One region of the Sporolactobacillus sp. KGMB 08714 genome, then DNA from elsewhere that is predicted to be linked to it. Evidence: riboswitches for the same ligand, from Rfam matches in the RefSeq annotation. Region 1 holds a riboswitch; each other region holds the start of a gene.

Region 1 (3,209 bases):
CACGTGGCGTACGATAATATCGCCGATAATCTGGACAATAAAAACAATGACCAGAACAAATATTGTTGCAACAAAAGTCACATCATTATTGTTTGCTTCAAATCCGTCATTATAAGCCATTGTGCCGAGCCCGCCGGCTCCGACAACTCCGGCTATTGCCGTATTGCCGACCAGAGCGATCAGCGTGACCGTCATGCCCGAAATAATCGACGGCATCGACTCGGGAAGCAGGACTTTCCAAATAATTTGCATCCTGCTCGCTCCCATGGATTGCGATGCTTCGATCACTCCCTTGTCCACTTCACGCAGACCAATTTCAACGAGCCGGGCGAAAAACGGAGACGCTCCGATGATAATGGACGGCAGTGCGGCGGAAGAACCGATCATCGTGCCGATAATCAGGACGGTGAGCGGGATAAGCAGAATGATCAGAATGATAAACGGAATGGCACGAAAGATATTGACAAAGGATGACGTGATCCGATAGACGATCGCATTTTCGTACAGGCCCCCCTTTGCAGTTAAAAAGAGGACAAGTCCCAGAATAACCCCGAAAATAAAGGTAAAGACTCCCGAAACGAGCGTCATATAGACCGTCTGACCCGTCGCCGTCAACATCCCCATCCAGTCGACATTTGGAAAAAGCTGACTCATGACGGCAGCACCTCAACATTCACGTGTTCAGATCTGATTTGTTCAATAGCGGCCTGAACGGAATCCCGGCGGCCGTTAATCAGGAGAATCAATGCCCCGTAAAAACCTTTTTGTGAGGGTGCCAGTTCACTGACAATCGTCGTCACACGAAGCGCCTCATCATGAAACAGCCTGTCCACGACGGACTGCTGATCGGTTTTCCCGTCAAAAAGAAGCTGCACGATTTTGCCGTCGGGATTGGCCGCCTGGAATTTTTCGATCCGGATCCGCTCTCGTAAAGGAGCTTCCACTTGTCCGACAAACTCCTTCGTGATCGCTTGCTGCGGGTTCAGAAAGACGTCCTTAACAGCTCCCTCTTCCACAATGCTCCCTTTGTTCAGAACGGCCACACGATTGCAGATTTTGTTGATTACGTGCATCTCATGAGTGATGACGACAATGGTGATACCGAGCGAACGGTTGATATCCGACAGAAGCTGCAAAATCGAATCGGTCGTTTTAGGATCGAGGGCGGAAGTCGCTTCATCACAAAGCAATACCGCCGGATTATTGGCAAGTGCACGCGCGATACCGACGCGCTGTTTCTGACCGCCGCTGAGCTGGGAAGGATAGGAAGACGCTCTTCCCTCCAGGCCGACAAGCCGGATCAGTTCATCGACGCGCTTCTCACGCTTTTCTTTGGACAGCCCGGACAGTTCGAGCGGAAATGCGATATTTTCAGCAACTGTCCTCGACCAGAGCAGATTAAAATGCTGAAAAATCATCCCGATTTGTTTTCTCCTCCGATTAAGTTCTTTCTCGGACAAGTCGGACAACACTTGCCCGTCTACTTCAACACGCCCTTCCGTCGGCTTCTCCAGTAAGTTAATCAGCCGAATCAACGTACTCTTGCCCGCGCCGCTGTAACCGATCACTCCGAAAATTTCCCCTTGTTTGACTTCAAGGTTTAAATCGGTTAAAGCCTTCACCGGGCCGGCACTTGTTTGATAGATCTTCTTTACATGTGTTAATCGAATCAAGCATTTTGCCCCGCTTTCAAAAGCCCTCTAACCCATTTTCAAAGAATTAAAGTCAGATGTATTTAATGGGTTATAAAAACGACAAATTCTACTTTCTTTCAGGACAGCCTTTAACAGCATCAGAATTTTTCTAATGCTTGCAACCCTCCCCCCTTACGTTTCCGAAAAATAAAAAAAACCCTCAAGAGAAGGGTTTGGCTGAAGACCCCTCTCATCTTTCAGAAAAACAATCTTTCTGCAGGAATTAGCACCTTCCAAGACTTGCCGAAACGTCAAATCTGGGGGTTGCCGGGCGTCATCGGGCCTGTCCCTCCGCCACTCTGGATAAGAGTTTGTTTCTTATTCATTTGTCGTGTTAATAATTTACCACTTGATCATAGATGTGTCAACCTGTCGAAAAATGTTTGAAATTTTAAACTATATATTTACACCTGTACAGCAATTTTCCTTCATTCATTGCCGCTGTGAAACTTTATAAATTAACGCGGGATCCTCCGGCGTTTGAAAAATCTGAGAACAGGAAATGCCGCTTTTCAAAATAAAAAAACTCGTGAATACGCTCAGCACGTCGCCGGCCATCCAGCAGCCGCAGCGAAATGAAAACCGTTCACGGGTTATCGGTCCCTGATTATTGGCCGGTCTTTGCTCTGAGGATCACTTCATTTATAAGATCCGGCCGGCACCCTTGATCGTCCTATAAACAAGGCGATCGGTCCTGTGGTCCGTCCGCATTTTCCGATCGCCCGTCGCAAACGATATAAAATTGTTTTTCTGTTCCGGCAGCCGTTTTCTGCCGCAGGTACGGCTCCTTCAATCGAACTTTCATTAAATCCGTCCCGGGGGAAATAAGTCCGGAATCCTTCCTAATCCAATGGCAGGAAATCGCCGGAAAGTTTGAGATTAATAACATTCGGGCGCGGAATCTGTCTATATTCCAGTTCACCCCGGGAAACAACAGCCGGCTCTTTTGTCAGGAGCCGGCCAGTGCTATAATTTTAATTCTCCGAGCCTGAGCAGTTCGACAACCGCCTGGGACCGTCCTTTCACACCCAATTTCTGCATCGTGTTTGAGATATGATTGCGGACGGTTTTTTCACTGATAAAGAGTTCTTTGGCAATGTCCCGGGTTGTTTTATCCTGAACAAGCAATTCAAAGACTTCTCTTTCCCTCTTCGTCAGCAACGGCTTTGGACGATGGTATTCTTCCTTCAACAATTCCCCCTCCTTGCTCAGCAGTAGAGCGGGCGGGGAAGGCTTTTAGTCCCTACATTTTATGAAAACGGCAAATGATTCGTGAGCGGGATTTTCAGAAAGAGCCGATATAAAATCCTGTCCGAATAAGTGCCATTACTGATTATTGTCGCTTCCGAAGAAGTCCCGGAAAGACTGCGCCATTGTCGCCCGGTTCAAGGCGGCAATCGATGTCGTCAGCGGAATGCCTTTCGGGCAAACCTCGACACAGTTCTGCGAGTTACCGCAGCCTTCGATTCCGCCCTTGCCCATAATGGTCCGCAGCCGTTCTGCTTTGTTCATCGC
Region 2 (3,209 bases), on a different contig from region 1:
CGAGAACAATACCTATGAACAGACTGAGCACAAAGGATATTCCTCCCGATAGGAGAATCATCTGCAGCGTTTGCACGATCGAGAGATAAAATTCATCAAGCACCTGAGATACATTAGGCAATAGAAATTGCACGATTTTATCCATGATTAAGCACCTCAATCGCTACATGCTTTTTCTCCAGATAGTGAGTAGCATGATCGATATCCGTTTTTTGACCGCTTAAGATGATGATCAATCCTCCCAATGGATGATCGCTCAGGATCTGGACATCTCCGGCAATAATATCCGCATCAACGTTATACTGCCTTGAAATATATGAAATTAAGGGTTCAGAAACACTGTCTGCAGAATAACTGATTTTAAGCAGCAACTGTCCCGGCTGCAATTTTACAACGGGGGAATTCGCTTTAATTAACTCCTTCACGTTTCCCAGAGTCGAGGTCGTCTCAATAAACGACTGAGTCAGCTTTTCCTGCGGGTTCGAAAAGACAGTGTATACATCTCCTTCTTCCAATATCTTTCCCTTATCAAGAACGGCGACCTTATGGCATATTTCTCTAACCACCGACATTTCATGAGTAATGACAACGATAGTCAATCCCAGTTCTTCATTTAATTTCTTCAATAAATAAAGGATTGATTTTGTTGTTTTCGGATCTAATGCACTGGTTGCTTCGTCGCACAGAAGGACTTTAGGTTGATTAACCAGCGCTCGGGCGATCGCGACGCGCTGCTTTTGGCCGCCGGACAGCTGAGCCGGATAGGAATCCTCTTTATCCGGCAATGAGACAAGCTGCAGCAATTCTTTAATTCTCTTACTCGTCTCTTTCTTTGTCAGGCCGCTGTGTTTCAAAGGGAGGGCTATATTATCGAAAACAGTTCTTGACGGCATCAGATTGAACTGCTGAAAGATCATGCCGATTTTTCTTCTAATCGTTCTTAGTTCACTCGCTTTTAACCCAACGATGCTTCTGTCCTCAAAAAATACATTTCCCCTTGTCGGTTTTTCGATACCATTGAAACACCTGACAAGAGTTGATTTCCCGGCCCCGCTGTACCCGATGATTCCAAAAATATCTCCTTTTTCTATCGAGAGATTGACATCTCTTAATACCGTGTGTGCCTTTTTACCGTCCGTAAAGACTTTGGCCATATTCTCCGTACGTATTATTTCCGACATTGTATTCATCCCCTTCTTCTCATGGCTGCGGAGCAGGGCATTTTATGCCTTTCTGACATCATGAAATGATATAAAAAGGACAAGTCTAAAGATAAAGAAGACTTGTCCTGCTTCTTCTTATCTTTTGGACACATTACGTGTTCATGGAATTGACACCATACAGTAAACTTGCTGGTTGTCGGGCTTCACAGGGCCAGTCCCTCCGCCACTCTGGATAAGAAATCATTCATTTCGTTTTCGGCATTTACTGTGAATTTTTTAACGAAACCCTTATGCTTTGCCCTCTTTCCTGTGTGCGGATAACGTTTCCAGCTGATTGATCGCAGAAAAGACGGACTCCGCAGTCACTTCATACGGCAATAAATGGATCGTTTTGTCCGGGCTCACTGCCCGTGCAGCGAGCTGGCGAATGTCGCTTTCAGGGCGTGTGCCAAGATGCAGATCGGTCAGATTCATCGGCAGATTCAATTTTTGATAAAATGGCTGAAGGCGCCGAATTTCATCCCATTTTCCCTCAAGGGCCAGCTGAACCATGATGCCGTATGCGACTTTGACGCCATGCAGGATAGGCTTTGTCTCAGGGAAAAAAGTCAGTGCATCATGTACAGAATGCGCCGCTGTAGCACTTCCATATTGGTCTGCAAAACCGCCGACCAGACCGCTGGCCATGATATTCGTTTCCATCACGGTATTCCAGGCATTGGATAAAATTCCCTGCCTCATGTCATCTACGGCCTGAACGGCATATTCGAGCGGTATATCGTGGCATAGTTTAGCAGATTCACGAGCATACAGAATAGCAAGATGATTCTGATCAACCTTTGCCAATAAACCGTTCGACTCATACCACTTAGCCAGCGTATCGGCGATGCCGGCAATAAAATACTCAATCGGAGAATCGAGAATCACTCGGGGCTCTACAAGAACAAGGGCCGACTGATTGGGAAAAGTCTGAAATCCGATCGATTCGCCGTTATCTTTATAAAACACACTAAGTGCGGACCACGCCGCACAGTTACTTGCCATGGTCGGCATCAGAACGAGCGGAAGCCTGCCTGCTTTATACGCCGAGGCTTTTGCCGTATCCATAACCTTTCCCCCGCCCAGCCCGATGATCAGATCAGCATCGTGGGTTTTTATGGCCTGAATCACCCTGTCGATTTCTTGCGGAGAACATTCGCCCCCAAAGCTCATGCCAAAAGTTTCAATCCCGGCCTGGGCCAGATCGGGAAGATAGGGAGCGGCTTTATGTAGTGATTTTATACCGTGCAGAAAAAGAACACGCCTGACAGAAAGTTTCTTAAGAATTCCCGCCAGATAATCGTATGCACCCTTTTCCGATATATATTGTTGCGGTGCAATCCTGGAAACCAAGTGAAAAGACATAAACAAGGAACTCCTTTACTGTGCAAAATGTTAAGAACACGCAATCAAAGAACGGCGGCCAGTTAATTAATTCATCGTCATTCCTCCCGTTACATTGATCGCCTGGCCCGTCATGTAGGAAGACAACGGACTGGCCAAAAAAAGTGCGACATTGGCGACATCGGATGGGTTAGCCGTCCGGCCGAGCGGTACTTGTGAACAGTCCTCCTCATAAATTTGTTCCGGTGTCATTTTCCTCAATTTTGCTCCGTCGATGCGTTCGCGGTGCTTCATGCCCGTTTCAACGATGCCGGGACAGATCGCATTAACCAGAATGCGTTTGGCGGCCAATTCTATCGCCATGACCTTAGTAAATCCAAGAACGGCGTGTTTTGAAGAACAATAATTGCCCATACAGCGGTATCCATTTTTCCCCGCCTGCGACGCAATGTTAATGATCCTGCCTTCAATTTTACCGTCAATCATTTGATGGGCAACTGCCTGCGAAACAAGATAAGTTCCCTTGGCATTGACAGCCATCACTCGGTCCCAATCTTCTTCTTTGATATCAACGGCATAGTCCATTGTCGAAATACCCGCGCTGTTTACCAGAATAGTGATCGGTCCCAAGGATTCAGCCGCTGTCCTTACCGCTTCACTAAC
Region 3 (3,209 bases), on a different contig from region 1:
TTGACGCAGCGCGAGCCGTAGGACTGCACCCATCCGAAGCGTGTAAAGGCGAATCCCGCCAGTTTTTCGCCGAAATATTCCACCATGTCGTTCCGTTCGAATTCTCCGTGGACAAGCACATCGACGCCGATGTTTTCCTGAATTTTAATCCATTTGCCTGTTTCGTCTTTGATAAATTGATTGTACTGTTCTTCCGACCACTCGCCCTTGCGCAGATTGCGCCGTGCCTGTCGGACCTCCGGGGTCTGAGGGAAGCTTCCGATCGTCGTTGTCGGAAGGATCGGAAGTTGAAAAGCGTCTTTCTGAATCTGCCGGCGCAGCCTGAACGATCCCGGGCGCGACGGCAATTCGGATCCGAGATGCCGCAGTTCTCTCTGTACATTCTTGTTGTTGCGGTGATCGGACTGCTGCAGCGCCTGCAGGTCGTCCCGGCTTTTCCTGATGTCTGCTTCGATTGCCGCTTTTCCCGAATTCAGTCCTTTGACAAGTGTGACCGTTTCCGTCAGTTTTTCATCGGCGAACGAAAGCGCATTTTTTAATAGCGGATCGAGCGATGCTTCATTCCTGACGGTCACAGGAACATGCAGCAGGCTGGATGACGGTGAGACAAACAGTTTATCTTTTCCGCCGACGTAACCGAGCAGCTTGGAAAGAAGGTCGAACGTCGCGGCCAGATCGGTTTTCCAGACGTTGCGTCCGTCAATCACGCCGGCCGCGAGTACTTTGTCTTTCGGAAATCCGGCAGTCTGAAGCAGGCTGAGGTTCGCCTCTCTGCCGTCAACAAAATCGAGGCCGATGCCGTCGACCGGCAGTTTGATGATTTCTTCGTAGCCGTCGATGGCTTCAAAATAAGTCTGAAGGAGCAGCTTTAATCCGCGGACACCGTTTCTGATCGAGCGATACGTTTCCCGGAATACTTCCAGATCTTCCTGAGACAGCGTTCCGACTAATACCGGTTCATCGATCTGCACCCATTCGGCTCCGGCATCTTTCAGTTCATTAAATACCCGGACGTACAGCGGGATCAGTGATTCAAGAAGCGGCCTGAAATGATCGCGATCATAACCCTTGGACAGCCGGAGCAGAGTGACCGGACCGACAATCACCGGCTTAGCGATAATATCGAGCTCGTTTTTTGCTTCGTTGAACAGAGTAAGCAGGCGGTTTTCGGTGATGAAAGGCCGTGTTTTATTGCTGATTTCAGGGACAATATAGTGATAATTGGTATTGAACCATTTTGTCATTTCCGAAGCTTCTGCTTCTTTGTCTCCGCGGGCAATAGAAAAATAGGTTTCGAGCGGAATCTTTTTATCTCCCTTGTTGAAGCGATCGGGAATCAGGCCGAATAATACGGCCGTATCAAGCACGTGATCGTAAAGGCTGAAATCACCGACCGGTATCAGATCTACACCCAGGTCCTTTTGCTTTTTCAGATAACTCAGGCGAAGCTTTTTAACCGTCGCAAGAAAGACGTCTTTTGAAATTTTGCCGGCCCAGAATTGCTCCAGGGCCTTTTTCCATTCCCGTTTTTCACCGATTCTCGGATAGCCAAGATTGGAACTCAGCACTTCTGCCATACTCTCATCCTCCCGTTTCCTTTCTTTGAAAGAAGCCTTATCTATGAGCGGGAAATAAAAAAGCGGAAAAATTAAAGACCTCTCCAGCTTTGGCAGAGAGGCCTGAATGATCATCCGCACCCTCTTATTTCTCAAAACCCCGCTGATCGAAGTTTTGCTGGAATTGGCACCTTTTTCAAATTCACTGAAAGGTTGCCGGGCTTCACTGGGCCAGTCCCTCCGCCACTCTCAATAAGAGTCTTTCATAATGAAGTTTAAAGAAATTTTAGCACGAAACATTTCCCGCGTCAATTGAAAATGCAAACGGCCGATACGGTTTGATATCGGCAGATGGATCTCCAGAGTAAATTTCTTCGGCCGTTTTAAAGAAAACTTGTTCGAAAAGAAAGCATGCACCCTTACATTTGTTTGAAAATCCGTTAAAAGTCACCAGGTTCCGTTATAACCGGTTTTGTTATAATGTAGATAAATCCATCGTGAGGCCTATTCTGAATGGATCAGCGTGCCGATCATGGACTAAAGAGCGAACGGAAGCGGGGGAGACCGGGTGTTTTTTAAAAAAGGTGAGGAAGCGGTTGATGACTGGCTGGAGAGGGCAAAGTCCGTGAAAGTCTCTGTCACGGTCAAAGACGGCAAGGTGCTTGAAAAACTGAGAATGCTTGATCTGACAAATGAAGATTTGCAGCTGCTGAAGCTCTTGCGGCCTTTTGTGCAGAAAGAGATCAATGTCATCGCAAAAGATTTCTACGGCAGTGTCTATGAAATCGAGCCGCTGAAACAAATGATCGACCAGCACAGCACCGTTGAAAAGCTGAGCCGGACGCTGGCGGCACATGTTATGGAACTCTTTTCAGGAATCATTGATGAATCCTTTCTTGAAAGGCGGCTCAGGGTCGGAAAAATACATTATACGATTGCTCTGAGTCCGTCTTACTACATGGGAGCTTTTCAAAATCTGCAGAGCAGCCTGTGCCGGATCGTTTTCCGAACGGTCGGCGATATTTCTGCTGTCGAGCGAATGGTCCGGGCGATTGATAAGATCATCAGCTTTGAGCAGCAGATTGTTCTTGAAGCTTACGATCTGGAATACTCACAGAACCTGAAGAGGGAATATGAAGTAGGCCGGGAAGATCTCCGATCGGCCATAGCGCACGTCAGCGACAGTCTGACGGCTCTGACGGATCAGACCGGGGAGACGGTCAGCGCTTTGTCCGGACATTTTCAACTCGTCAGGGAGTCTTCGGCCGAAAGCAGCCGGGAGACACAGACTGCCAAAACACAGGCTTCCGCGGGACAGGCCCAGCTGGAACGGCTTTTTTCTCAGGTTACGGCGGCCAATCACTCCATTAAAGAAATGGGCAGGATGGTCGGAAAACTGGAAGAATCGTCACAGGCCATCGGCCGCGTGACCGTTCTCGTTAAAGAAATTTCGGAGCAGACGAACATACTGGCTCTGAATTCGGCAATCGAGGCGGCCAGGGCGGGAGAGTACGGCAAGGGATTTGCCGTCGTCTCACAGGAGATAAAAAGACTGGCTGAAGAAACCAATCATGCCATGGTGCAGATTTCCGATCTTATAGGCAAGTCTGTAAACGTCACGTCCCGCGTTGTCGGTTCTCTGAACGCAACGAC
Region 4 (3,209 bases), on a different contig from region 1:
CCGGCCATGGCGGAGCAGAAAAGTTTCATGATTATTCATGACGGCGTCGGACCGGAGGAGCATTGGCCATTGCCGGAGGAGGTCCCGGATTTTTTCAAAACAGGACCGGGGTGCAGTACCTCTCCGTCCCGGTTCACGGGATATTCATTCGTGAAGACATTTTTGTCAAAAATGACATGCAGCGGAAGCAGTTTCGTCGTTTACTCGGATGCGGCCGTATCTCGCCGACAGGCCTCCGGACTTGAACGGCACATACGCCATCCGGCTGATAACCCCCGGGCTCCCGCGGCGCTCCCGATTCATCCGCCAGCTCCTCCGATTTGAACGGCAGACAATCGAATTCAGCGAACAATCCCTGGCTCCCGCGGCACTCCGATTCATCCGCCAGCTCCCCCGATCTGAACGGCAGACAATCGAATTCAGCGAATAATCCCTGGCTCGCGCGGCGCTCCGATTCGGCTGACGACCCCCGGACTCGAACTCCGCACTCCCCCGGTTCTCCGGATCGCCGTGATTTATATCATACCGGACGGGCGATTGGATACGTCGCGGGGATACGAATTAGAAGATAGTAAGCGGCGGCTGTTTAGCGACACCCGCAAGGCCGGATCGCAACCTCTCTTTGGCATTTTCCGCGGAATTCTCCTCTACTTTTTCGCCGATTCAAATCGACACTTTATTTATATTGACAGCGGGGGATTTTTCCGAATGACTGATCGGTCGGCGGAACTTTAGCACGGTCAGTAAAGATTAATCGACATAAATCGACAATAAATTCGGATTTGACAGAGTCCTTTTCTTTTACCTCCGGAAAGTCTTATCCCTCCCGGAAAAGCCGTCCGTCGTACCGATGCTGCACGGTCAGAGCCGTTCAACGGCCGGAGTCCGATATGATCGGCGCTGTTTCGTTATGCGAAAAATGTCGAATTTCTTTTTTGACTCCTTTTTTCACCGGCGCTACAATGTACCCATTATTAACTGAATAATCTTATTAAAAGCAGCGGAGAGACGGCCCGCCGAAGCCCGGCAACCAGCATGAAAATGCACGGTGCCATTCCGTCAGATATCTGGAAGATAAGGACAATTTGTTGCAAAAGTTTTTTATCTTCAGTCGATTTTTCCGGAATAGGCAAGCGGCTTTTACATGGCCTTTTTAGAGGAAAACCTTCATCCATTTTTACTCGCAGCCATCGAAAAAAGAGCTCTGACATCGTTGTTCAGCCGGGGAGGTGATAAATTTTCGGACAGGATGGATCTCTGTCAGTCAGGACGAACAGCGGCGTCCTTACAGCACTGCGGGGCTGGTTGACAGCCAGGTTAAATGGATATCCCGCCATCGATTCGGAAAATTCAGGATACAGTAATCGGTTCAAAGCTTTACCTAAAGCCGTTCTTCAAATTGAATTTGCTTTTCTCCTGCTGCACAGGTGTAAATGATTCGTTTTTTCGGCCAGATAACCAAGTTTTCATATAAGAATAAAAGGAGTGTCGGCATCATGGGGCTTAGAAAACACAGGGGGCATCTGATCACACTTTTCATTGCAGTATCGCTCGTTTTATCGGCATGCGGTTCCGCCTCCGCTTCCGCAACGTCGTCATCATCTTCCAAAAAGAACATTAAATTGCTGAATGTGTCTTACGATCCGACACGAGAATTATATAAACAGTACAATCAGCTATTTTCTTCCTACTGGAAAAAGAAAACCGGCCAGACCGTAACCATCCAGCAGTCCCACGGCGGATCCGGCGCCCAGGCCAGAGCCGTTATTGACGGACTGAACGCCGATGTCGTGACTTTGGCATTGTCCGGCGATGTCAACTCCATTGCCGCGGCAACAAATAAAATCTCGCCCAATTGGCAAAGCAGGCTTCCGGACCATTCGGCGCCTTATACTTCAACCATTGTTTTTCTTGTGCGCAAAGGCAATCCAAAGCATATCACAGACTGGAACGACCTCACAAAGAAAGGCATCGGCATCATCACGCCTAATCCGAAAACGTCAGGCGGCGCGCGATGGAACTTTCTGGCGGCCTGGGCCTACGCCGACAAAAAATACAACGGCGATCAGACAAAGGATAAACAATTTCTAAAATCCATTTTCAGCAATGTCAAAGTACTTGATTCCGGTGCACGCGGCGCAACGACGACATTTACGACGCGCGGTGTCGGCGATGTGCTCATTGCCTGGGAAAATGAAGCTCTGCTGAGCCTTAATGAACCCGGCGGAAAAGATAAGTACCAGATTGTCTATCCTTCCGTCAGCATTCTGACCGAACCGACCGTTTCCGTTGTCGATAAAAATGCCCAGAAAAACGGAACGACAGCGGCTGCAACGGCCTATTTAAAATATCTCTATACAAAACCGGCACAGGAGGTTATTGCCAAAAATTATTACCGTCCGCGCAATCAGAGCGTACTGGCCGACTATCGAAAGCTTTATCCGAACATTCCGCTTGTGAAAATCGACGATCCGCTATTCGGGGGATGGAAAAAGGCGCAAAAGAAGTTTTTTGATGACGGAGGCATCTTTGATCAGATCTACAGCGGAAAAAGCTAAACATATTTGAAATTCAACGAAGGATGAAGAAGCCATGCCCATGATTCGTTTGCGTACAAAAACAAAATCAAACAGAAGGCAGATTATTCCGGGTTTCGGCCTGTCGATGGGGCTTTCCTTAGCCTATCTCTCCATGCTGGTTCTGATCCCCCTGTCGATGATTTTTATTTACACATCGCAATTAGGGTGGAACGGTTTTTTGAATGAAATCAGGCAGCCTGTCGTCGTCGCCTCCTTTGAGCTCAGTTTTACAACGTCATTGATCGCCGCCTTCATTAATCTGGTGCTCGGCGTTCCGACTGCCTGGGTTCTGGTTCGTTATTCTTTCCCGGGAAGGAAACTGATCGACGGTCTTCTCGATCTGCCTTTCGCCCTGCCGACATCGGTAGCCGGCATTACGCTTGCCACGCTTTATTCAACGAACGGCTGGATCGGCAGACTGCTTCCGTTTAAAGTTTCTTATACACCGCTCGGAATTATCGTTGCCCTGATTTTAATCGGCATGCCGTTTGTTGTCCGGATTGTCGAACCCGTGCTTCAAAATTTAGATAAAGCGGACGAAGAAGCTTCTGCGACTCTGGGGGCCAGTCGCTGGCAGACTTTACTTCATGTAGTTTTTCCCCACATTCGTTCGGCCGCGTTTTCCGGTTT

The links. Region 1 has a riboswitch for S-adenosylmethionine ahead of Q6A92_RS17745 (methionine ABC transporter ATP-binding protein). Riboswitches for the same ligand answer to the same signal wherever they lie in the genome.
Region 2: another riboswitch for S-adenosylmethionine. It lies ahead of Q6A92_RS15745 (methionine ABC transporter ATP-binding protein); the one in region 1 lies ahead of Q6A92_RS17745 (methionine ABC transporter ATP-binding protein).
Region 3: another riboswitch for S-adenosylmethionine. It lies ahead of metE (5-methyltetrahydropteroyltriglutamate--homocysteine S-methyltransferase); the one in region 1 lies ahead of Q6A92_RS17745 (methionine ABC transporter ATP-binding protein).
Region 4: another riboswitch for S-adenosylmethionine. It lies ahead of Q6A92_RS11720 (sulfate ABC transporter substrate-binding protein); the one in region 1 lies ahead of Q6A92_RS17745 (methionine ABC transporter ATP-binding protein).

The regions. Positions count from the first base shown of each region.
Region 1 covers NZ_JAUUBW010000056.1:79,318-82,526, forward strand. Annotated here, with positions in the region: gene Q6A92_RS17740 (methionine ABC transporter permease) at 1-654, opposite strand, end outside; gene Q6A92_RS17745 (methionine ABC transporter ATP-binding protein) at 651-1,673, opposite strand; SAM riboswitch class I at 1,882-2,004, opposite strand; gene Q6A92_RS17750 (helix-turn-helix domain-containing protein) at 2,661-2,885, opposite strand; gene sdhB (succinate dehydrogenase iron-sulfur subunit) at 3,021-3,209, opposite strand, start outside.
Region 2 covers NZ_JAUUBW010000040.1:3,202-6,410, reverse strand. Annotated here, with positions in the region: gene Q6A92_RS15750 (methionine ABC transporter permease) at 1-145, opposite strand, end outside; gene Q6A92_RS15745 (methionine ABC transporter ATP-binding protein) at 138-1,181, opposite strand; SAM riboswitch class I at 1,296-1,402, opposite strand; gene Q6A92_RS15740 (iron-containing alcohol dehydrogenase family protein) at 1,452-2,567, opposite strand; gene Q6A92_RS15735 (SDR family NAD(P)-dependent oxidoreductase) at 2,634-3,209, opposite strand, start outside.
Region 3 covers NZ_JAUUBW010000067.1:123,980-127,188, reverse strand. Annotated here, with positions in the region: gene metE (5-methyltetrahydropteroyltriglutamate--homocysteine S-methyltransferase) at 1-1,577, opposite strand, end outside; SAM riboswitch class I at 1,699-1,815, opposite strand; gene Q6A92_RS18690 (globin-coupled sensor protein) at 2,125-3,209, shown strand, end outside.
Region 4 covers NZ_JAUUBW010000023.1:199,321-202,529, reverse strand. Annotated here, with positions in the region: SAM riboswitch class I at 986-1,081, shown strand; gene Q6A92_RS11720 (sulfate ABC transporter substrate-binding protein) at 1,497-2,558, shown strand; gene cysT (sulfate ABC transporter permease subunit CysT) at 2,599-3,209, shown strand, end outside.